3 regions of the Priestia sp. JSM ZJ58 genome follow, and region 3 is predicted to be linked to each of the others. Evidence: riboswitches for the same ligand, from Rfam matches in the RefSeq annotation. Region 3 holds a riboswitch; each other region holds the start of a gene.
The links. A riboswitch is a leader RNA that binds a small molecule or an ion and turns the genes downstream of it on or off. The one in region 3 is predicted to bind thiamine pyrophosphate.

Region 1: linked by a shared signal. The riboswitch ahead of ACH6EI_RS25180 (thiamine phosphate synthase) and the one ahead of ACH6EI_RS20030 (acetylornithine deacetylase) in region 3 are both predicted to bind thiamine pyrophosphate.
Region 2: linked by a shared signal. The riboswitch ahead of thiC (phosphomethylpyrimidine synthase ThiC) and the one ahead of ACH6EI_RS20030 (acetylornithine deacetylase) in region 3 are both predicted to bind thiamine pyrophosphate.

The regions. Positions count from the first base shown of each region.
Region 1 covers NZ_JBISEM010000005.1:59,112-67,213, reverse strand. The annotation lists gene ACH6EI_RS25210 (amino acid ABC transporter ATP-binding protein) at 1-293, opposite strand, end outside; gene ACH6EI_RS25205 (amino acid ABC transporter permease) at 324-1,028, opposite strand; gene ACH6EI_RS25200 (amino acid ABC transporter substrate-binding protein) at 1,012-1,833, opposite strand; gene ACH6EI_RS25195 (fluoride efflux transporter FluC) at 2,175-2,573, shown strand; gene crcB (fluoride efflux transporter CrcB) at 2,574-2,960, shown strand; gene ACH6EI_RS25185 (hypothetical protein) at 3,012-3,227, shown strand; TPP riboswitch at 3,386-3,487, shown strand; gene ACH6EI_RS25180 (thiamine phosphate synthase) at 3,609-4,232, shown strand; gene thiO (glycine oxidase ThiO) at 4,216-5,343, shown strand; gene thiS (sulfur carrier protein ThiS) at 5,340-5,543, shown strand; gene ACH6EI_RS25165 (thiazole synthase) at 5,549-6,316, shown strand; gene ACH6EI_RS25160 (thiazole biosynthesis adenylyltransferase ThiF) at 6,313-7,332, shown strand; gene thiD (bifunctional hydroxymethylpyrimidine kinase/phosphomethylpyrimidine kinase) at 7,355-8,102, shown strand, end outside.
Region 2 covers NZ_JBISEM010000010.1:11,565-19,666, forward strand. The annotation lists gene ACH6EI_RS26905 (cation diffusion facilitator family transporter) at 1-29, shown strand, start outside; gene ACH6EI_RS26910 (spore germination protein) at 135-1,661, shown strand; gene ACH6EI_RS26915 (GerAB/ArcD/ProY family transporter) at 1,654-2,745, shown strand; gene ACH6EI_RS26920 (Ger(x)C family spore germination protein) at 2,735-3,847, shown strand; gene ACH6EI_RS26925 (VanZ family protein) at 4,046-4,501, shown strand; gene thiC (phosphomethylpyrimidine synthase ThiC) at 4,669-6,438, opposite strand; TPP riboswitch at 6,551-6,665, opposite strand; gene ACH6EI_RS26935 (hypothetical protein) at 6,747-7,037, opposite strand; gene ACH6EI_RS26940 (undecaprenyl-diphosphate phosphatase) at 7,496-8,102, shown strand, end outside.
Region 3 covers NZ_JBISEM010000001.1:3,870,541-3,878,642, reverse strand. The annotation lists gene ACH6EI_RS20040 (PTS transporter subunit EIIC) at 1-723, shown strand, start outside; gene ACH6EI_RS20035 (MupG family TIM beta-alpha barrel fold protein) at 720-1,730, shown strand; TPP riboswitch at 1,954-2,056, shown strand; gene ACH6EI_RS20030 (acetylornithine deacetylase) at 2,172-3,449, shown strand; gene tenA (thiaminase II) at 3,455-4,126, shown strand; gene ACH6EI_RS20020 (ABC transporter ATP-binding protein) at 4,119-4,883, shown strand; gene ACH6EI_RS20015 (ABC transporter permease) at 4,880-5,623, shown strand; gene ACH6EI_RS20010 (ABC transporter substrate-binding protein) at 5,620-6,630, shown strand; gene ACH6EI_RS20005 (ferredoxin) at 6,717-6,962, shown strand; gene hxlB (6-phospho-3-hexuloisomerase) at 7,076-7,633, opposite strand; gene hxlA (3-hexulose-6-phosphate synthase) at 7,644-8,102, opposite strand, start outside.

The sequences.
Region 1 (8,102 bases), on a different contig from region 3:
GCACTTTTATGAGGAAATAAGTTATAGTTTTGAAAGACCATACCTGTTAGGCTTCGAAATGAAGTAATGTCTTTTTTACGAACAGGTTTGTTGAAATTCATGCTTTTTTTATCAAGTTCAATCGTGCCGTCTGTTGGGATTTCTAAAAGATTTAAGCAACGTAAAAAAGTAGTTTTACCCGATCCAGAAGGACCAATTAATACAATTACCTTGCCCTGTTCAACTTCTAAATCAATCCCTTTTAATACTTGCAAATCACCGAATGATTTATGCAAATTTTTGATATTAATCATATGAAAAACTCCTTTAGCTACTCGAAACGGTTATTTAGATACGTAACGATCTAGTCTTATTTCAATGCGTCCTTGGATAATGGATAAGATTGTACACATAATCCAGTACAAGAGCGCTGCTTCACTATAAAGAAGTAAAAATTCATAGTTAGTCGAAGCAATTTCTTGAGCTTTACGGAACATCTCAGAAACAAGAATAAGCGATGCAAGTGACGTATCTTTAATAAGGCTAATAAAAGAGTTAGATAATGGCGGAATCGATACACGTGCTGCTTGCGGTAAAATAATCCGTCTTAACGCTTGGGAATAGGTCATACCAAGTGAGTAGCCAGCTTCCCACTGTCCTTTAGGAATAGATTGAATCGCTGCTCGGATAATTTCAGATGCATACGCACCTACACTTAATGAAAATCCAATAATAGCAGAGATAAATGGGTCAATTGTTATATCTAAATTGGGTAAGCCGTAGAAAATAATAAATAATTGCACAAGCAGCGGTGTACCTCGAATAATCGATACATAGATGCGCGCAATTATATTTAAAACTTTTATAGATGATAAACGAGCCAAGGCTGTTAAGACAGCTAAAATGATACCGAGTACAAACGTGATTAATGTTAGTGGAATAGAATATTGAATAGCTCCCTTTAGCATTGGTAAGAGAGATGATTGAGCGATTGAAATCAATTGATTCAATCGCTCTCCATCAGGAAAAATATTATTTAGGAGAAACATCTTCGCCAAACCATTTCTTAGAAATTTTTGCGTATGTTCCGTCTTTTTTCATATCTTTCAATGCTTTGTTTACTTCATCCACTAACTTACCGCTGTCTTTTCTAAACATAAAGCCGCTTGCAGCACCATCGGATTTTTCATCCGCGATTTTGATAGGTGCGTTAGGGTGCTTTTTCTTATAGTCAAGGAACGATAATTTATCGTTGATTGTAGCATCAACACGGTTTGCGCTCATTAGTTCTACTGCTTGAGCAAAACCTTCAGCACTCGTAATGTTTGCACCATAAGATTGAGCCATGTCTTTGTAGTTACTTGTTAATGACTGTGCTGATTTTTTTCCTTTTAAATCTTTAAATGATTTGATATCTTTTTCGTCTTTACGAACAATTAATACGGCGCCTGACTGGATGTATGGGTCAGAGAAATCGTATTTCTTTTGACGATCTTCACGAATACCCACTTCATTAGCAATCATGTCAAAGCGTTTAGCATCTAATCCGGCAAACATGCCATCCCACTGTGTTTCTTTGAACTCAGCTTTTACGCCAAGACGTTTAGCTACTTCTTGAGCCAATTCTACATCAAACCCAGTTAGCTTTTGTTTGTCATCATGAAAAGTGAACGGAGGGTATGTACCTTCAGTTCCAATTGTTAATACGCCATCTTTTTTCACTTTATTATATAAATCCTCTTGTGAAGATTTATTGTCTCCATTGTTTGCTTCATTTTTTGAGCTAGAACCGCATGCGGCAAGCACAACTGTGAAAGCTAATAGTAGCGACAAAAGTGCAGCAAATTTCTTCATTTTCTAAACCCCCTAGTATTCTGATAGGAAATGATACTCTGTGATACTAAACAAGAACACAGCAAAAGTCAACAAAAAAAACTTATACGATTAATGTGACTTAAAATAAGGGAAATATACCTTCTATACACGGTTTGTCATAAGGATACAGAAAGATTTTAAAATTTGGATTAAGTGGATTTTTAAGGGATATTTGAGGAGTAAAAAGGAAGTTTCATGCGACGATTTTCTCTTTCATTTTTTCATGACTTTTGGTGCAATAAACATATAGTTAAATGTTAAGGTAGAAATAAATTCCTTATGGTACACTTAAAGAAGAATTTATGAAACGGAGCGATATGATGAAAGCCATAAACTTAATCTCAATTGCCTTTGGTGCTATCGCTGGTACATATGCGCGTTATTTGCTAAATCTTTCCTTATTATATACGGGCTATCCAATAGGAACGGTAATTGAAAACCTATTAGGAAGCTTCATACTAGGCCTATTAACAGGATTTTTTGCGTGGAAAAAGCCAAAAGAATGGATAAAGCTTGGACTAGGAGTTGGCGTGTGCGGCGGTTTTACAACGTATTCAACCTTTGCAGGAGACGTCATTTCTCTCACTCAGCACCATTTATTTTGGGGAGCCATTTATGTCATTGTCTCTTTAGTAGGTGGAATCCTTCTTGCTTTAGCAGGCTATCTATGCGGTGAAGCGGCAGGGAAAAATTTAGTGAAAGTACATGAGGTGAAGTAAATGAGCATAGTGAGCTTGGCACTTGGCGGGGCAGCTGGAGGAATATGCCGTTATCTTTTGGGTTTAAAAGTTACAAAAACAGTTTCAAACCCTCCTTTTCCAGTCTCAATGCTGTTTGTAAACTTGCTCGGTGCGTTTGGGCTTGGTCTTTTTTACGGTAGTTATTATGGAAAGGTTCCGAGTCATGCTTATGATGATTCAATATTTTTAATGATTGGCATTGGGTTTTTTGGTGCCTTTACCACTTTTTCAACGTTTAGTGTGGAAACCGTACAGTTAATTCGGGAAAAATCTTATCGGAAAATGTTGGCGTACGTGGGGATTTCAGCATTTGGAACAGTTGGTTTATTTACAGTCGGTTTACTGGCAGGAACGTTTTTATTATAAGTAAAGAGAACGTTTCTAGTAGGGAAAAACAAAAAGACGGAGAAGTAGAGAATGGATAGAAAAGCAGAAGTTTGGAAATACATTTTGTTGATTGTAGCTGTTGCAGGTCAGATCATTGGTTTTTTATTTTTATTTATAAATGTTGTGGCGGCATTTATTTTTTACGGTTTTTATATTCTAACTTTTATTATGTTACTCCTGCTGTTTATATGGGATCGGAAAAAGGAAAAAGACAAAGAAGAATTTGACGACTATACCGATTACTAACTATATAAAAAGCAGAATGATTCGGTGCGCCGGGCCTCTTAGTAAAGAAGCTTAAAAGATACATCTATAAAAGGAAGAGAGCCGTAAGAGCATAAAGAGATATTGTATTTACATCTAGTTGTGTTATAATTTTAAGTGCAAAAACAAAATCAATAAATAGCAATCACTAGGGGAGCTTTTTGAAGCTGAGACGGATGTATTTCGGACCCTTTGAACCTGATCTGGTTTGGACCAGCGTAGGGAAGTGGCGATCATGTTTACATAACGATGCATGCTAACCACTCTACGTTGTAGAGTGGTTTTTTGTATGTAATAAAGCCCTCTGCACAAGATGAAGTGATTGAAATTTCTCTTTATTCTGAATGGAAAGGTTTCGATCATGTGGATATTCCTAAATTTCATGTCATTACAACAGATAAGCAGCCAATCGAAGAGCTTCAAAAAATTTTAACGGCTATCGCGCCTTTTGCGGGCGCCATTCATATTAGAGAAAAAAAGAAAACGGCAAAGCAGATTCAATGTTTACTAGAAAGCCTACCATTTTGTCGCTCTAAAATTATTGTGAATGACCGAGTTGATGTAGCGCATGCTTTAAAAGCAAAAGGTGTACAGCTTGCCTATCATAGTTTAGACGTTTCGTTTGTTATAGACGCATTTCCTTCTCTTATTGTTGGAAAGTCAGTTCACTCTGTGGAAGAGGCTTTAGAAGCTGAAAAAGATGGTGCTCACTACATTTTATACGGACATATTTATTCAACACATTCAAAAAAAGAATTAAAAAGTCGAGGGATAGCGGCACTAAAAGAAGTAGTAGACGCTGTGCAGATACCGGTTATTGCCATTGGAGGAATTACACCTGTAAATGCCAAAGAGGTACTTCAAACAGGAGCACACGGTATAGCCGTGATGTCTGGTGTCATGCTTGCGCAAGATCCCCTGAAAGCGATTAAACAATATTCTCATATATGGACATCTGGAGGTGGAGAAAATGAAGCAGCATTATGATGTACTGTTAATCGGAGGAGGTATAATCAGCTCTTCTATCGCTTATCATTTGTCAAAACAAGGAGCGTCAGTAGCTATTCTTGAACGCAATCAAGTTGGTTGTGAAGCTTCAAGTGCAGCCGCTGGTATTTTAGGTGCTCAAGCTGAAATTGATGAAGAAGGTCCTCTTTTAGACCTTGCTATTAAGAGCAGAAGCATGTTTCCTGAACTGGTGAAGGAACTAAAAGAAAAAACGGCTATCGACGTAGAGCTCATTCAAAAAGGCTTATTAAAAGTCGCTGTAACAGAAGAAGATGCACACGTATTAAAGAAAAAAGCCGCTCAGCACCACCGGTGGGACAAAGATGTAAGATGGATCGATGTAAAAGAAGCGCGTTTGTTAGAACCCGGGCTCTCTCCAGACATATACGGAGCCATTACAATACCGGGAGACGGCCAGCTAGCTCCGGCTAAGTTAACACAAGCTCTTGCTCATGGAGCCTTGTATCACGGAGCAGATGTATTCGAATACTGTGACGTTCACTCTCTGATTATGGAAAATGAAACAGTAAAAGGGGTACAGACGTCCAAAGGCTCTTTTTATGGAGAAAAAGTAGTGATTGCAGCAGGCTCATGGGCTAAACGCTTTATTTCTTCTGAACATTTAGGCGAGGTGTTTCCTGTAAAAGGAGAGTGTATTGCTCTGCAAAGTTATAAGCCCCTGCTTTCTAAAACGATTTTTTTAGATGAAGGTTTTTACTTAGTCCCTAAGACTGGTGGAAGAATCGTAATCGGGGCAACTAAGCTGCAGCATGATTTTACTAAGACCGTTTCTGCACAAGGTATTCAATTTTTGCTGAATAAAGCTTCTGCGCTTCTGCCGGCCATTAAAGAAGCCACATTTGAAAAAGCATGGGCTGGTCTTCGTCCACAAACAAATGATGGCTGGCCTTATTTAGGAGAGCACCCTGAAATAGCGAATCTGCACATGGCTTTTGGCCACTACCGAAACGGTATTTTATTAAGCGCTGCAACTGGAAAAATTATGGCTGATGCTTTGTTAGGGAAAAAGCCAAATCATTCATTCTTTACATCATTTCAGCTAACGAGAGCAATGGAGGGAGTTCATTGAATCTAATTATTAACGGTAAGACCGTCACTGTCGGAGATGAAATTGAAACGGTCGAGCACTTGCTGCAGGCTCAGAGTCTGCATGAGCGAGTTGTAATTGTTGAATTAAACAAGAATATTTTGCAAAAAGAAGAACATAGCGATGCATGCTTAAAAGATGGAGATACATTAGAAGTTGTTTCATTTGTTGGAGGAGGATGAAGAGTATGTTAAAAATTGGACAATATACATTTAATTCACGTTTATTATTAGGAACAGGGAAATTTCCGGACTTTACGACTCAGCGTCAAGCGGTAGAAGAGTCGGAAACAGAAATTTTAACATTTGCTGTTAGACGAATGGATATTTTTGATCAAAATCAGCCTAATTTATTAGAAGCACTTGATGTGAAGCGTTTCACTCTTTTGCCTAACACTGCTGGAGCAAAAAATGCAGAAGAGGCCGTACGTATTGCTAAATTAGCAAAGGCTTCTGGACTTTGTGACATGGTGAAAGTAGAAGTAATTGGATGTGATAAGACGCTGCTTCCTGATCCAGTTGAAACATTAAAAGCTAGTGAAGAACTGTTAAAAGAGGGCTTTACCGTTTTACCTTACACATCAGATGATGTTTTACTTGCGCGTCGTTTAGAGGAGTTAGGCGTACATGCCATTATGCCAGGAGCGTCGCCTATCGGTTCAGGTCAAGGTATTATTAATCCGTTGAACATGCGTTTTATCATTGAACAATCAACCGTTCCAGTAATTGTAGATGCAGGTATTGGAACGGCTTCAGACGCAGCTCAAGCTATGGAGCTAGGAGCAGATGGTGTGTTATTAAATACAGCTGTTTCAGGAGCAAAAGATCCTGTGAAAATGGCTCGTGCTATGAAGCTAGCGATTGAGGCAGGAAGAGCAGCATTTGAAGCAGGACGTATTGAAAAGAAACAATATGCAACGGCAAGCAGTCCAACAGAAGGGATGAGTATCGGTTGATTAATCGTTATTCCCGCCAAGAATTGTTTCAACCTATTGGAAAAGGCGGACAGCAGCAAATTCAAGAAAAGCATGTTCTGATTGTAGGAGCAGGTGCTCTTGGAACAGGGAACGCCGAGGCCCTTGCACGAGCGGGAGTAAAGAAAATAACGCTCATTGACCGCGATTATGTAGAGTGGAGTAACCTTCAGCGTCAGCAATTGTATAGTGAAAAAGATGCTGATAAAAGAATCCCAAAAGCAGTTGCCGCTAAAAAAAGGCTTCACGATATTAATCATGATGTAAAAGTAGAAGCCCACGTAGCGGACGGTACCCCTCAAGTTTTAGAACAGCTTGTTGAGGGGGTAGATGTTATGATTGATGCAACCGATAATTTTGACACACGCCTTGTAATGAATGATTTATCACAAAAATATGATATTCCTTGGATTTACGGAGCATGTGTAGGAAGTTACGGAATTAGTTATACTATCATACCAAGTGAAACACCGTGTTTATCCTGTTTGCTTGAATCTGTACCGCTTGGAGGGTTAACATGTGATACAGTGGGGATTATTAGTCCTGCTGTACAAATGGTAGTCGCTCATCAAGTAACAGAGGTGTTAAAAATATTAGTTGGAGACTGGAATGCGCTCAGGAGGGAACTTGTTTCGTTTGACGTATGGAAAAATGAGTATACGAGCATCAATGTGAACGTATTTCGCAAATCTGCTTGCCGCTCATGCGGCAGTGAACAAACGTATCCCTTTTTACAATATGAAAATCAAACGAAAACAGCTGTGCTATGCGGAAGAAACACGGTACAAATCCGTCCGGGCAAATCAGCCAAGCAGCCGCTGCAGTCTTTAGGTGAACGATTAAAAGAAAAAGGATATAAAATTGAACAAAATCCGTATCTGCTTTCTTTTTATGTAGATGATTACCGTTTAGTGATGTTTCAAGACGGGCGCGTCTTTGTCCATGGAACAAACGATATAGTAGAAGCAAAGTCACTTTATCATCGGTATATTGGGTAAGAAAGAGATGGAGGTTTCAAGCATGACAGTACCAAAAGCATTAACCATTGCTGGATCAGACAGCGGTGGAGGAGCAGGCATTCAAGCAGATTTAAAAACATTTCAAGAGCGTGACGTTTTTGGCATGTCTGTTATTACAGCTGTGACTGCACAAAATACAGTTGGCGTTCAAGGAGTTTATCCTTTAGAAGTAGAAGCAGTTGAAACGCAGTTAGATTCAATTGCGACTGACTTATTTCCTAATGCAGTGAAGACAGGTATGTTGTTCAGTGCTGATATTATTTACGCAGTGGCTCGTAAAATCAAACAGCACGGACTGCAAAATGTTGTAGTTGATCCCGTTATGATTGCAAAAGGCGGTCAATCTCTTCTTCAAAGAGAAGCTATACAGGCTCTAAAAGAATTATTGCCCCTTTGTGAAGTCATTACGCCGAACATACCGGAGGCGGAAGTCATCACGGGGAAAGAAATTCACACGATTGAAGACAGAAAAGAAGCGGCAAAACAGATGCATGAGCTAGGTGTAAAGCACGTGGTAATTAAAGGCGGACATGACCAATCTCATCAGGATATGATTGATCTAGTGTATGATGGTCATACGTATGTTGAAATCAAGCATGAAAAGATGAATACAAAGCATACACACGGGACGGGATGCACGTTTGCTGCTTGCGTCACGGCTGAACTAGCGAAAGGCAAAAGCGTAGTTGAAGCAGTTCAAACCGCTTCGGATTTTGTTCACTATGCGATTAAGCATACGCTTGAACTTG
Region 2 (8,102 bases), on a different contig from region 3:
TTCATTTGAATCCGTATTTTCCAGATTAAAAAGACGCAGCGAAAAAATTTCCGCTGCGTCTTTTTGCATTTTTTACATACTATTCATTTTTTTTAGAAACAATGAATAATAACAAGAGACATCGAGGCAGGTGAGTGGCACTGTTAATCAAACGAAGATCTAAATGGAAAAAAAGTCCTATCTCCCTTGAAGCAGAAGAAAAAGCAGAAATTGAACCTGGTAAAAACATAGAAGAAATTGTAAAAGAACTTGAAGAACGGTTAGATTATTCAAACGATATAGGGAAAAGACAGCTGAAATTTAATCACGAGAGTGCACTTTTAGTCTATTTTGTCCCTCTTATGGATTCAATGAAGCTAAACGATCATGTTATCAAACCTTTATTAATAGAAAAAGAAGGAGAGATAAAAGAAGTCATACAGGCCGCTTCGATTACTCCTACAAAAGATTTGGATGAAATGATTAGTTTAATGAGCCGAGGTGCGTCTATTCTACTAATTGAGAATGATTCGTTTGTTTATGCAATTGACTCTACCAAAACGGCTACAAGAGAAGTTAATCAAGCACTGAACGAAAAAGTGGTTAGAGGTTCACAGGAAAGTTTTGTTGAGAGTTTGGACAAAAATCTAAACATGATGCGTCAAAAATTTTTAGATGGAAGCCTTATTGTACGCTACATCGAAGTAGGCAGTATTTCACGCACTCGAGTAGCAGTTTTATATCTGAAAAATATAGCGAACATAGAAATTTGTAATATGATTATTGATCGTATCAAACAAATTGAAGTGGATGGAGTGGATAGTGGGAGTGTCATTGAAGAGGCTCTAGAAGATTCACCTCTGTCACCATTTCCTCAGCTGCTGAATACAGAAAGGCCGGATCGAGTAATGGGTAACTTGTTAGAAGGAAGAATGGCAGTTTTAACAAATGGTAATAGTTCTGCATTGATTGCCCCTGTTAACTTTTTTACTTTTTATCAATCACCCGAAGATTATAATACGCGTGCACTTTATGGCTCATTTTTCCGGCTTTTACGCGTATTTAGTTTTTTTGTTGCGATGAGTTTACCTGCAATTTATATAGCAACGATTTCTTTTCATTACGAGTTAATTCCTCTAGACTTAGTTTTTACCGTAAAAGGCTCTCTTGAGAACGTTCCGTTTCCTCCGATAGTAGAAGCGTTTATTATGGTTTTAATATTAGAGTTACTAAAAGAGGCGTCGCTCAGGCTACCTTCATCAATTGCTCAAACAATTGGAGTCGTTGGGGGATTAGTTATCGGCACGGCCATTGTTGAGGCGAGTTTAGTTTCAAATATGATGATTATTGTTATTGCTCTAACAGCCGTTTCTTCCTTTGTTGTGCCGTCAAACGAAATGAGTACCACGCTGCGGATTTTAAGTTTTCCTATGATGATTGGAGCAGCCGCTTTTGGCTATTTGGGTATTGTTTTTGTACTAGTTCTTATTGTTATGCATTTAGTTATTTTAGAGTCTATTACGATGCCTTACTTAATCCCTTTTGCGCCATTTAAATTTTCTGGCTTAAAGGATGTTTTTATAAGGATGCATCAGCTCTATTTGAATGAAAGGCCTGCTAATGCTAAGCCTCAAAAACGTAAACGTCAAAAAGCGATAAGGAATTGGGATTCAAATGAATAAAAATAGTATTTCAGCCAGCCAGCTGTTCTTTATCATTTTGCAAACTCAAATTGGTATTGGTGTTTTAGGGTTACCTTATAACTTATTTAAGACGGCGCATACGGACGGCTGGATTTCCATGTTAATTAGCGGGTGTATAATTCAAGTCATTACATTGTTCCACTGGGGATTAACGCATCGTTTGCCAGGTTTAACGCTGTATCAGATGACTAGCAAGCTGCTTGGTAAGTGGTTAGGTAATTTTTTGAATATAGGATACGTGTTTTATTACATTATTGTCTCAAGTGTCATTACGGTTTTATATGTAAACGTGTTAAAGCGCTGGCTGTACCACTTAACCCCAGCATATGTTTTGGTCCTTTTATTAGTTGTTATTGCCCTATATTTTGCAAAAGAGAATGTTCGAAACATAGGGCGTTTTTTTACAATTGTATCTGTATTTTTAATCATTTTAGTCTTACTGGTGTCAAATGCTTATAAAGAGGCCGATGTCCGGTATCTATTTCCGATTGGGCACAGCGGTATTCAAAATATTTTGCTGGCGTCAAAAGAAGGAAGTATCTCAATGTTAGGTTTTGAAGCTATTTTAATTTTAGCACCGTTTGTAAAAGCAAAGTCTACGACGACTTTAAAAATGGTCATGCTTAGTAATTGTATCGTTACGATTTTATATGTGTATATTATCATTGCTTGTTATATGTTTTTTAGCCCAGATGAAATTTTAATTGTACCAGAACCGGTTTTATATATTTTGAAGGCGACGCAAAACTCAGTTATCGAACGAATCGATTTGGTTTTTATTACTTTTTGGATCATTTCTGTTATTACGTCCCTTATTATATATGTATATATTTCAAGTGTAGGCATGCAGGAAATCTTCAAAAAGAAAACTCACCGTCCATTTGTTCCAATTGTATTGATATTTGTAACAGGTCTTTCCATTTATTTTTCAAGAACGGATAATCTTGTGGCAGCTTTGTCACAGGCAACTAACTACTTAATTTACGTATTCATTTTCTGTATTCCTATTTGTTTGTTAATTCTATCATGGATAAGAAAAGGAACAGTAAAAAATGAAGTATAAACTTATCAAGGTATTGAGCATATGTTTAATTTTAAGTTTTCTAACAGGATGCTGGGATCAAAAAATGTTAAAAGATACGATGTTTTTGTCTACGGTAGCTTATGAAAAAAAGAAAGGAAATAAGGTGCTTTCTACTATTGCTATCCGCTCATATACGTCTAAAGAAGGGACTTTAGTAAATAAAACTTATCATGTAGCAGGGGATTCACCTCGAGACGATCGTACAAAAATTAACCAGCAGGTTTCTGGAATTGTTATGTCTGCTAAAAAAAGAATTGTTTTATTTGAAAATCAATTAGCTAAGGAGGGTGTATTAGAATTATCCGACGTTTTATATCGCACATCAGAAAGTCCTTTGACAGCTAAGTATGTCATTGTAGAAGGAAAGCCGAGTACCATAGTTGAATTACAGCAAGTAGGAGAAGAGCTAATTGGAGAATATTTAGACGGAGTTGTCCATACGGCTGAAGTCAATTCCTTAGTGCCAATTGAAACTCTTCAGTCACTTTGTACCGTGTTGTTTGATGAAGGAAAAGGGCTAGCTCTTCCTTATATGAAATTAAATACTGAAAATAAGACCGTTGATGTAATCGGTACAGCTTTGTTTAATGAAGATAAATTTTCAGGTATTACATTAAATTCCGATGAATCTAAGGCGCTTCTTTTATTAGGAAATCAAAAAGACAAATATATGATTATGAGTCACAAAATTACCATACATGATCAACAGTATGTAGTATCGTATGATGTGTCAGATGCTAAAGCAAAAATGCACGTTAAACCTGATGCGGTGCACGGAGCAAAAGTAATCATACCGCTAAATATAAAAGTAAGTATTAATGAATTTACTAAAAATGAAATGTCATCTCCTGCATTAACAAAAAACGTACAGAAAGAAATTGAAAAGATTCTACAAAAGAAAGCTGAAAAAGTAGTTGAAAAGCTGCAAAAAGCTAACTGTGATTTTCTTGAAATAGGAAGAGAAGTAGCTGCTTATCATCCGAGTATATGGAAAAGGCTTAAATGGAGACAAGACTATAAAAACATCTCGATTAATCCGAAAGTACAAGTGGAAATTATCCATCGTGGAGTTATTAATTAACAAAAGTCATGCGAAAAGCGTGGCTTTTTTAATTGAAAAAATTTTAGTTTACAAAATAACAAAAAGGGAATTGTATTTATTTATTGATGTGATAGGATAAAAAAAGCATGTAAATCCATTCACTACGAATGAAAGCAGTGGACATATACATATAGATAATAATAAATGGTTTGGGGAGTCAAAGAAGGTGATGTTGAAGTGAATGTAAGCATCAGGTCAATTGTTAAAAAAGTCATGTTCATTCTATTTATTGCGTACGGGGCAGTGGTCATTTATGCTACGCTCATACGGGAAAACGAACATGTTTACGGAAAAGCAATGAACTTGGATTTATTTAGTACGATCCGTCTGATGTGGGATAGCGGTAATATAATGCTCACTCTGACAAATATACTGGGAAATATCGTAATGTTTGCGCCGCTTGGAATGTTTATTCCGTTGTTTATGAAGTGGTTTGACGGTTTTATTCAAGTCTTTACGACTGGTTTCTTAATCAGTTTTCTGATTGAAATTTTACAGTACAAGCTAACGGAACGAGTATTTGATATTGATGATATCTTTTTGAATACGCTAGGTACATTTATAGGCTGGGTTATTATTAAAATACTATATTGGATCAAGAACGTGCTGAAAGCACGTTTCAAAAAAAGATGAAAGGACTTCTTTACGAAGTCCTTTTTGCATCTTGTTGATAGAAACACTTAATGCAGCGTCTTACGGAAGAATGTGAGGATTCAACGATAATATGCTGACAATTTTGCTGAACAAATAATAACTTTCCTTCAAGCTGCTTAATTTGTTTTTTTAGCTGTTCTACTTCATTATTGATAGATATTTGAACCACTGTTAACAAACTCTTTAGCTTTTTCTTTCATTCCTTCTTTTCTTACTTCGTTTACATCTTTTTCATTTTCTTGAGCCATGTTACGAATATCTTGAGAAATACGCATCGAACAGAATTTAGGTCCACACATTGAACAGAAATGGGCTGTTTTAGCACCTTCAGCGGGAAGTGTTTCATCGTGATATTCTTTTGCGCGCTCTGGATCTAGTGACAGGTTAAATTGATCATTCCATCTAAATTCAAATCTTGCTTTAGACAGAGCATTATCGCGTTTTTGTGCTCCTGGATGGCCTTTTGCTAGGTCAGCAGCATGCGCAGCAATTTTATAGGTGATAACGCCTTCGCGAACGTCTTCTTTATTCGGGAGTCCTAAATGTTCTTTTGGCGTTACGTAGCAAAGCATAGCTGTCCCAAACCAGCCAATCATTGCAGCACCAATACCTGATGTAATATGGTCATAGCCTGGAGCGATGTCGGTTGTAAGCGGTCCAAGAGTATAGAAGGGAGCTTCCTGGCATATTTCCATTTGTTTATCTACGTTTTCTTTGATGAGATGCATTGGAACATGTCCAGGACCTTCAATCATAACTTGAACATCGTGTTTCCAAGCAATTTTAGTTAATTCACCAAGCGTTTCTAATTCACCGAACTGTGCCTCATCATTAGCATCTGCAATGGAACCAGGACGTAGCCCATCGCCAAGCGAAATAGCAATATCGTATGCTTTACAGATTTCACAGATTTCTTCAAAGCGAGTATATAAAAAGTTCTCTTCATGATGAGCTAAACACCACTGCGCCAAGATGGATCCTCCGCGTGAAACAATACCTGTCGTACGTTTCGCTGTCAGAGGAATATAACGTAAAAGAACACCTGCGTGAATAGTAAAGTAATCAACACCTTGTTCTGCTTGTTCAATTAATGTATCGCGGTATGCTTCCCACGTTAGATCTTCTGCTACGCCTTTTACTTTTTCAAGCGCTTGGTAAATAGGAACGGTCCCTACAGGAACAGGCGAGTTGCGGATAATCCATTCGCGTGTTGTGTGGATATCCTTTCCTGTTGATAGATCCATAATTGTATCGGCTCCCCAACGCGTTGCCCATGTCATTTTTTCTACTTCATCTTCAATAGCTGAACGAATAGCTGAATTTCCGATATTAGCATTAATTTTCACATGGAATTTGCGGCCGATAATCATCGGTTCGCTCTCAGGGTGATTGATATTATTAGGGATAATCGCACGTCCTCTTGCTACTTCTTCACGCACAATTTCAGGATTCATCTGTTCACGAATAGCGATAAATTCCATTTCGGGCGTGATGACTCCTTTTTTCGCATAGTGCATTTGCGTTACATTTTGATTTTTTTTCGCGCGCAAAGGTAAACGTTTAGTGATAAAGCGCTCGTACTGATCTCTTGGATCACCGTCATAATAACCGTTATCCTGTGGCTGAACCGTACGGCCTTGATATGTTTCTACATCGTTTCGTTCTGCAATCCACTTTTCGCGCAGAGCCGGTAATCCTTTTTGTAAATTAATTTCATAAGAGGGATCTGTATAAACACCGCTCGTGTCGTATACACGTACGGGACTATTTTCTTCTTCACCAAAAGACCCTGTAGTAGGAGACTGATGAATTTCACGCATAGGTACTTTAAGGTCTTGTCTGGATCCTTGGACATATACTTTGTGACTGTTTGGAAAAGGCTTTTTCATAGAAACTGATACATTTTGTTTTGACATTACATATTCCTCCGGTTTCGCATAAAGTGTAGCTATACCGAACCATAAAAAATCGGGTTCTGTGATAGACAGAACCCGATGGAATAGGCAAAAAAAGAATAAAACTATACTATTCTTCTCAAGACTACTTCCCTCCGCTGGTATAACCCAAATCAGGTTCAAAGGGTTAAAGAGTTTTATTGCACTCTTCTCTCAGTCTGAGCTATCAGACACCCCTAGTAGAAATAACATTCAAATTATTCAATTTACGGCTTAAGTTTACCATCATTCGGTAAAAAATCAACCCTTAAATAAAAAAAGCTAGACAATTAGCGTTGTCTAGCAGCATCGATTGCAATCACAATAGCTGTAATAATATGCATGATAAATCCCAAAAATGGAATCCAAGCAACCAGTGAGGTAACAAGCCCTAGTATGTTTCCATAAGCAGATAACCCTCGTCTATTAGCTAAAATGAGTGTGATAGCATGAAGAATAAATCCAATAAAAAGAGGAGTATAGCTAAAGCCCATAACAATCCCCGCGCCAATTAAAGGAATTCCCAGCAAGGCTTCATACCCAGCAGTGACCCATTTCATTGTACGTACATTTCCATTCATAGTAAAAAGCCTCCTAAAAAAGATACTACTATATACGAGAAAAGAGAGAAAAAAGTTTCAAATTACTTAGGGGATATGTCGTATAATTCAGCCCTATTGGATTAAAATGATAGATGACAGTAAAGGGGGATGGAAAAAACATAATGATTTAGTCATTTTTTCACACTAAAGAAAAATAGTCTAGATGATTCATTTTTAGCTAAGGAACCAGAATTTATACTGAACATAGTGACTGCTTTTTAAAATAAATAAAAGCTGATATCGTGTTTTTTGGTTGTAGCATGTAAGCTTTTTATTACAAATTATTAAAGATTCTTATCTTTTTGCAAATACACATTGTATTTCATAGTTTTAACAATTATGATAAAAAAGCAAGTGTCAAAATAGGAAAATAGTTGAGCATGTAAAACGAAGCGATAAGCTTATTAATTTGAAAGAAAGGCAAGGTACATAGCTTTATGTGGGAAATTATTGTAGCAATCATTTTAGGGATTGTAGAAGGTTTAACAGAGTTTGCTCCTGTTTCGTCAACTGGGCATATGATTATTGTGGATGACCTGTGGTTAAATTCAAAAGAATTATTTTCATCTCCAGTAGCTAATACATTTAAGATTGTTATTCAGCTAGGGTCGATCTTAGCAGTAGTTGTTATTTTTAAAGATCGTTTTATTAATTTATTAGGATTGGGAAAAAAACCAGCTGCTGCAATTGGACCGACAAATCGCTTAAATTTAATGCAGGTAATTGTTGGTTTGTTACCCGCAGGAGTGTTAGGACTTTTGTTTGATGATTACATTGATGAACATTTGTTTTCTTTAAATACGGTGCTAATTGGCTTAGTGGTCGGAGCTGTATTAATGATTCTAGCAGATTTGTTTGGACCTAAACGTCCGCGTGTAGAGACGGTGGACCAAATGTCTTATGGACAAGCACTAGGTATAGGACTGTTTCAATGTATTGCTCTTTGGCCAGGTTTTTCTCGTTCAGGCTCAACGATTTCAGGAGGGGTTCTTCTTGGAATGAGCCATAAGGCAGCCGCAGATTTTACATTTATTATGGCAGTGC
Region 3 (8,102 bases):
GGCTTAATAGGAGTGCTGCTTGCAGCAATCTTTATGGCCGTGTTAGAAAAACGAGTACGTAAATTTGTCCCACAGTCACTGGATATTATTATTACACCAACCGTTACGGTGTTAATTACAGGAATTATTACGTATGTGGTATTCATGCCAATCGGCGGCTTCATTTCAGATGGAATCACAAAAGGTCTTTTAGGAGTTTTAGAGGTTGGAGGAGTTGTAGCAGGCTTTGTTTTAGGGGCAACGTTTTTGCCGCTCGTTATTACAGGACTGCATCAAGGTCTTACTCCGGTCCATTTAGAGCTTATTAATTCGATTGGAGATGATCCGCTTCTTCCTATACTAGCAATGGGCGGAGCCGGTCAGGTTGGTGCAGCTTTTGCTATTTATATCAAAACAAAGAAAAAACGCTTAAAGCGAGCAATTGGAGGCGCACTTCCTTCAGGGCTGCTGGGAATCGGAGAGCCGCTTATTTTTGGAGTCACACTTCCTTTAGGGCGTCCATTTTTAACCGCTTGTCTTGGAGCTGGAATCGGCGGAGCGTTTCAGGCGCACTTCCATATTGCAACTGTAGCAGTGGGAGTATCGGGTTTGCCGCTTACGTTTTTAGTTCATGCGCATCAAATTCTTCTTTATTTACTTGGATTAGTTATTGCTTACGCAGCAGGCTTTATTTGTACCTATTTCTTTGGATTTAACGATGAAATGGCGAGGGAGTTTGAATGATTGGCATTTCGTTTTATTTGAACGATAGAGATGCCAAACAAAGATTAGTAGAAGCGAGTGAATGCGGCGTTACACGCGCATTCACTTCACTTCACATTCCAGAGGAAAAAGGAGATTTGGCTGAACGGGCAAAAGAATTGCTTCATGTGGCTAGAGATTGTGGAATAAGCGTGTATGCAGATGTATCTAAGCATACACCGGTTCATTTAGGTATCGAAAGCCTTATGACTCTATCTTCACTTGGCGTATCTGGTATTAGACTAGACGATGGCTTTAGCGTAGAAGAAACGATTTTACTTGCGGATGAGTTTTATATTGCCCTTAATGCAAGTACAGTGTCAAAACTAGAAATAGAAGCGCTGTTATCTGCAGGCCTTCATCATCATCAGCTGCTTGCTTGGCATAATTTTTATCCGCGGCCTGAAACAGGGCTTGAAGAAACGTTTTTTCAACAGCAGACAGATTTATTCAATGAACTTCGTGTTCCAGTGTGTGCTTATATTCCTGGAGAAGGCGAAAAAAGAGGTCCTATTTATCAAGGTCTTCCTACTAGAGAAAAAGACCGTAATAAATGTCCTTTTACCTCTGCAGTAGATTTATACGGATGCGGAGTAACGGAGGTTTATATTGGAGATCCATACGCCAGTTCAAGTTTATTAAAACGTTTAGTTCAATATCAAGAAAACCGCATTATTCCGCTACGCATTCGTTCACCTCATATACAGGGAACGTACAGCGTGCGTCCGGATATATCAAGAGACGTTCTGCGTTTGGTGGATACACGATCTGTAGAACCAGTGCCGCCATATCATACAGTCGAGCGCGGAATCGGAGCAATTACAATGGACAATGATGGCTACGGACGTTACAGAGGAGAGGTTCAAATAGCTAAAAGGAATTTGCCTGCAAATGCTAATGTGAATGTGATTGGGTATGTAATAGAAGAAGATCATGAGCTGCTTTCATTAGTGAGACCTGGGCAAAAGCTTGAGCTTATTACTGTCTGAATGAAAAAAACGGTATATTTTTAAAGAAGCCAATAGCTAACTAGTAATGTCACAAAAACAAAGAGCACACACTGCATGAAAAAGGTGTGTGCTTTTTCTTTTACTACTAAAAAGGAAACTATTTTCATTACCATATCATGAACCTTTCTATTGAATAAAACGCTTTACTATGATAAAACTATTACAGGTAAACATATGATAATAGATTAATTTCATAGAGATACAACACCACTAGGGGTGCTTTCGAAGCTGAGAGAGACGATAAGTCTTAACCCTTATAACCTGAACTAGGTAATACTAGCGTAGGAAAGAGGTATTGTAATGGATGTTTTGTATGGGATTTCCTTACGAACTCGTTATAATAATTTTGTGTACATAAACAAAAACACTTCTTTCCTGCGAAAGAAGTGTTTTTTTTATGCGTAAAGGAAGGTGTCATACATGAAAGAAACAATTGATTTGCTTGTCAAACAGGTAGAGGAGCGCAAAGGAGAGTTAATCCAGTTATTAACAACGCTTGTTTCGTATAAAACGCCAGCGCCTCCTGCACGAAATTCTCATGAAGCGCAGCTGTACGTAGCGGATTTTCTTAAAAACTGCGGTTTTTCCATTGATATGTGGGACTTATATTCTAACGACCCTATCGTAGTGGGAACGTTAAAAGGACAAAAATCGGCTGACTATCAAAGCTTGATTATTAACGGCCATATGGATGTTGCTGAGGTACAAGAAAATGAAAATTGGGAAACCAATCCGTTTGAAGCTGTTGTGAAAGACAATATGATAATTGGACGCGGAGTTGCTGATATGAAAGGCGGTTTGGCGGGAGCATTATTTGCTGTGCAGCTTTTAACAGAAGCAGGAATCGAGCTGCCAGGAGACTTGATTTTTGAATCCGTTGTAGGAGAAGAAGTAGGAGAGGCAGGTACGCTGCAATGCTGTCAGAAAGGGTATACAGCTGATTTTGCGCTTGTAGTCGATACAAGTGATTTACATATTCAAGGTCAAGGCGGAGTGATCACGGGATGGATTACGATAAAAAGCAGTAAAACCTATCATGACGGTACACGCCGAAGTATGATTCATGCTGGAGGAGGGCTGTTAGCCGCAAGCGCTATTGAAAAGATGGCAAAAGTGATCGGAGGGCTACAAGAATTGGAGCGTCACTGGGCTGTTACAAAGAGCTATCCAGGATTTTTGCCAGGGACAAATACGATTAATCCAGCAGTAATCGAAGGCGGAAGACATGCTGCTTTTATTGCAGATGAATGCAGGCTGTGGATCACCGTTCACTATTATCCTAATGAATCGTACGACCAAGTATCAAAAGAAGTGGAAGAATATATTATAGCTATTGCAAAAGCAGATCCATGGTTAAAAGATAATCTGCCAACCTTTGAATGGGGAGGCACATCAATGATTGAAGACAGAGGAGAAATCTTTCCGTCATTAGAAATTGATGAAAATCATGCAGGAGTGCAGCTGCTTGCAAATACTCATGAACAAATGGAAGGGAAAAAGCCTCCAATTGATGTGTCAACTAGCGTAACAGACGGGGGATGGCTAGCTGATGCGGGAATTCCCGCCGCTATTTACGGTCCGGGAAATTTAGCAAATGCACATGCTGTGAACGAACAATTAGATATTAATCAGCTTGTTCAATATACAAAAGTGATAGTGCAGTTCATTTATACGTGGCTGCATACGCATAAGGAGTGATCATCATGAAATTTAGTGAACGATTATACGAAAAGCTGCAGCCTATTTGGCGTCAAAATCATAATCATCCCTTCGTACAGGGGATGGGAGATGGAACGCTTGAAAAGGAGAAGTTTCGCTTCTACATGATTCAAGATTACCTTTACCTAATTGATTATGCCAAATTATTTGCGATTGGAGCCATGAAAGCTACCGATCTTCAAACGATGGGGAAATTTGCAGCTCTTTTAGATTCTACATTAAACGAAGAAATGAGTCTGCACCGTGAGTATGCCAAGAAATTTGAAATCAGCGAAAAAGAATTAGAAAAAGCGCAGCCATCTCCTACAACGCTTGCATACACGCACTATATGCTGCACGTTGGTCAAAGTGGAACATTAGCTGAATTAGTAGCCGCTCTTTTGCCTTGTATGTGGAGCTACTGGGAAATAGGAAAAGAACTTAGTGAAAAGCCTGGAGCTAACAATGAGTTTTACCGTGAGTGGATTGAAATGTACAGCTCAGAAGAATTTGGAGAACTGGCGACATGGTGTATCAATTTATTTGACTCACTTACTGAAGATAAATCAGAAGTGGAATTAGAAAAGCTTGAAGAAATTTTCTTGAATACGACGCGTTTTGAGTATATGTTCTGGGATATGGCTTATAACGAAGCGATGTGGCCAATTCATGAATAGGTCTGTGTTATCTTTTCAAAACGTCAGTTTTACGTACAAGAACGGTGATCAAGCGATTTTAAAATCATTAAACTTAGACGTGAAAGAAGGCGAGTTTGTCAGTATCGTTGGAGCGAGCGGCTCTGGGAAAAGTACGTTGTTTCGTCTCATTACAGGTCTTGAACAGCAGAGTGAAGGCGATATCGTGATTAACGGAAAGTCTTATGAAAAGCGACTAGGAAAAGTAGGCTATATGCCGCAGCAAGATTTGCTGCTTCCGTGGCGTACGATTCTAGACAATGCAGCACTGCCTCTTGAGCTTCACAATGTATCAAAAGCAAGTGCTCATAAGCAAGTGTCTCAGCTGCTTGAAGAGTTTGGCCTAAAAGGGTATGAAAACCGTTTTCCAAGTGATTTATCCGGAGGGATGAAGCAGCGCGTTTCTTTTCTTCGGACGGTATTAAGCGGTTCTAACGTACTGCTTTTAGATGAGCCTTTTAGTGCACTTGATGCAATCACACGTTTATCGATGCAGGAATGGCTGCTTGACCAATGGCAAAAGCGTAAGCATAGCATCTTATTTATCACTCATGACGTCAATGAAGCGCTTTTTTTATCAGATCGCATTTTTATCTTTTCAGACAAGCCAGTAAGTTGTCTTGAAGAAATTCAAGTGCCGCTTAGCAGACCTCGAACGCAAAAAGATCTGAATCAACAGCGAGTGCTTGATGTGAAAGATTATTTAATTGAACAGCTAAGATCGAAGGTGAACACATGAAAAAGTACGGGGCTTCAGTGATTTTAGTAGTCATTTTGCTGGCTGCTTGGGAAATTGGAGCACGCATTGTAAACTATCCGTTTATTTTACCAACGCCCAGCGGTATTTTAACGAAGCTTTGGGAGCTGCGAATGGATTTATTGTTTAAGCATTTACCAGCTACGTTATCTATTGTCGTAATTGGGCTTGTAATATCCGTTGTGCTAGGGGTTCTGCTGGCTGTGTGGATGAATTGGAGTCCGCTTATTGAGCGTGCTTTTTATCCGCTTATTATTGCGTCACAAATGATTCCGACCATTGCCATTGCTCCTGTATTTGTGCTGTGGTTTGGCTACTCCATTTGGAGCAAAGTGATTGTGACCGTATTAATTACGTTTTTTCCCATTACCGTTAGCACATTTGACGGTCTTCGTTCTACAAACAAAGAGTTAAAAGAACTCATGTTAACGATGGGAGCAACAAAAAAAGATATTTTCTTTAAGTTGAACATTCCTTCTGCACTGCCTCATTTTTATTCGGGACTCAAAGTAGCGGTTACCTTTAGTATAATAGGTGCTGCCATTGGGGAATGGTTGGGTGCGCAAGCAGGCTTAGGATATTTCAGTCGTCGCATGATGACACAGTTTGATGCAGCTGGTGTATTTGCACCAATTGTGATTTTATCCGCGCTTGGTATTTTATTTTTTATTATTGTAGTAGGTTTCGAAAAACGTTCATTAAAGTGGAGGAAAACAGAATGAAAAAATGGTTTGCGATTAGCTTAAGCCTGCTGCTTGTTTTGATGCTCGCTGCTTGCGGTCAGGACAAGGAAAATAAAGCTGGTGACAGTAAAAAATTAAAAGACGTTACAATTATGCTTGATTGGTATCCAAATGCAGTGCACAGCTTCATTTACGCTGCACAAGAAAAAGGATATTTCAAAAAAGAAGGGCTGAATGTAAAAGTACAATTTCCTGCTAATCCAACAGACTCGCTTAATTTAGCAGCTGCAAGGAAAGTCACGCTTGGCCTTTACTATCAGCCTGATGTAGCAATGGCACGAGCAAATGAAGATGTGCCGGTAAAGTCGGTAGGAGCGATTGTAAGATCTCCGCTAAACCGGGTTGTGGCATTGAAAGATAGCGGTATTAAGCGTCCTAAAGATTTAGAAGGAAAAGTAGTAGGATACAGCGGAACACCATTAAGTGAATCTGTTCTAAAGAAAATGGTGAAAAGCGATGGAGGAGATCCGAATAAAGTAAAACTAGTAGACGTAGGGTTTGAGTTAAATTCATCACTGATTAGCAAAAAAGTAGATGCTGTAATAGGTGCGTATATTAACCACGAAGTACCATTGCTTCACAAAAAAGGATACAAAACGGTTGACATTGATCCGTCAGATTACGGCGTGCCATCTTATTACGAGCTAGTGGCCGTTACAGGGGATCAAACGTGGGCAAAAGATTCTGATACGATTAAAGCGTTTTGGCGTGCCGCGACAAAAGGGTATGAATACACGGAGAAACATCCAAAAGAATCACTTCAAATTTTGTTAGATAATCAAGATAAATCAAACTTCCCGCTTGAAAAAGATGTGGAAACAAAAAGTTTGAATATCTTACTTCCAAAAATGAAGTCTGAACAAGGATTCGGCAGTCAAACGAAAGAATCATGGCAATCAAATGTTAACTGGTTAAAAGAGTCAGGGTTAATTAAGAAAAAGCCAAATGTAGATGAGATGTTTGAGAATATTGGGGAATCTCAGTAAATAATTTAAGACGAATTTAAAAAAACCTCCTTATACTGAACGTAACTTTCTGAAAGAGAAAGTGAAAAGGTCAAGGAGGTTTTTTTATGGCTTTTACGATAGTAGAGAAGGAAACATGTATTGCTTGCGGAGCATGTGGAGGGAGTGCGCCAGATCTTTATGATTATGATTCAGAAGGTCTTGCTTATGCCGTATTAGATAACAACGAAGGAACAAAAGAAGTTCCTGAACATCAGCAAGATGATATGATGGAAGCGTACGAAGGGTGTCCAACAGACTCGATTAAAGTTGCAGAGCAGCCGTTTTATGGAGATGCAGCAAAATTCGAATAGGGCTTTTGAAAAAATAAATAATGATAAAGTACATTTAGTTATCTGATAAGTGAATATTTGGTTATATAGAAAGTTCCAAAACAAAAAAGGTCTTGCCTAGGCAAGACCTTTTTCTACTCTAAATTTGCATGCTTTCCGTACATCGTATGAGTATCAAGTTCTTTCTTCTCCATGAAGCGAAGAATCAGCGCATCGTAAAAAAGAAGAAGCGTTTGTTCAAACAGTGACGCCATAGGCTGTACGGTTTGATAACTGCTTTGTTCTTGGTCCTTCGGAGCGCCGGGCAGCTTCACGATGAAGTCAGCCAGCTTGCCAAGCGTGGAATCGGGGGAAATCGTGACTACTCCAACTTTTCCTCCAAGTTCTTTTGCTTTTTGAGCAATAGGAATCAAGCTCTTCGTTTCGCCAGAACCTGATCCGATGATTAATAAATCATCCTGCGTGAAAGTGGACGTCACGGTTTCTCCAATGACATAAGCATCAATGCCCATATGCATCATACGCATAGCAAACGACTTGCCCATAAGACCTGAACGGCCTGCTCCTGTGACAAACACTTTTTTAGATGAGATGATGCCATTTACAAGCTGTTCAGCTTCATCGTCAGCGATTAGAGCTGTTGTTTGTAAAAGCTCATTCATAACCGTTTTTAAATGTTCGCTCGTCTGCATAGAAAGCTCCTTAATTTGTAATAAGCTCTTTCATTTGAGAAGCAACTGATTTTTTATCATCTTGGCTCGTGATGCCTCCGCCAACGATAACAAGATCAGGCTGTGCTTTTACTACTTCAGGTAAAGATTCTAATTTAATGCCGCCAGCAACGGCTGTTTTTGCATTTTTTACAACGCTTTTGATTGTTACTAAATCTTCAAAAGAGTTTTGACCAACTGCTTGAAGATCGTATCCTGTGTGTACGCAGATATAGTCAACGCCAAATTCGTCTAGCTCTTTTGCGCGTCCTTTAATATCTTTTACACCAATCATATCGACTAGAATTTTTTTACCTTGTTTTTTCGCTTCTTCAACTGCACCTTTAATTGACATATCTTCAGCCACACCTAAGATGGTAATGATGTCTGCTCCAGCTTGAGAAGCTTGCTGTACTTCATAACCAGCTGCATCCATGATTTTTAGGTCAGC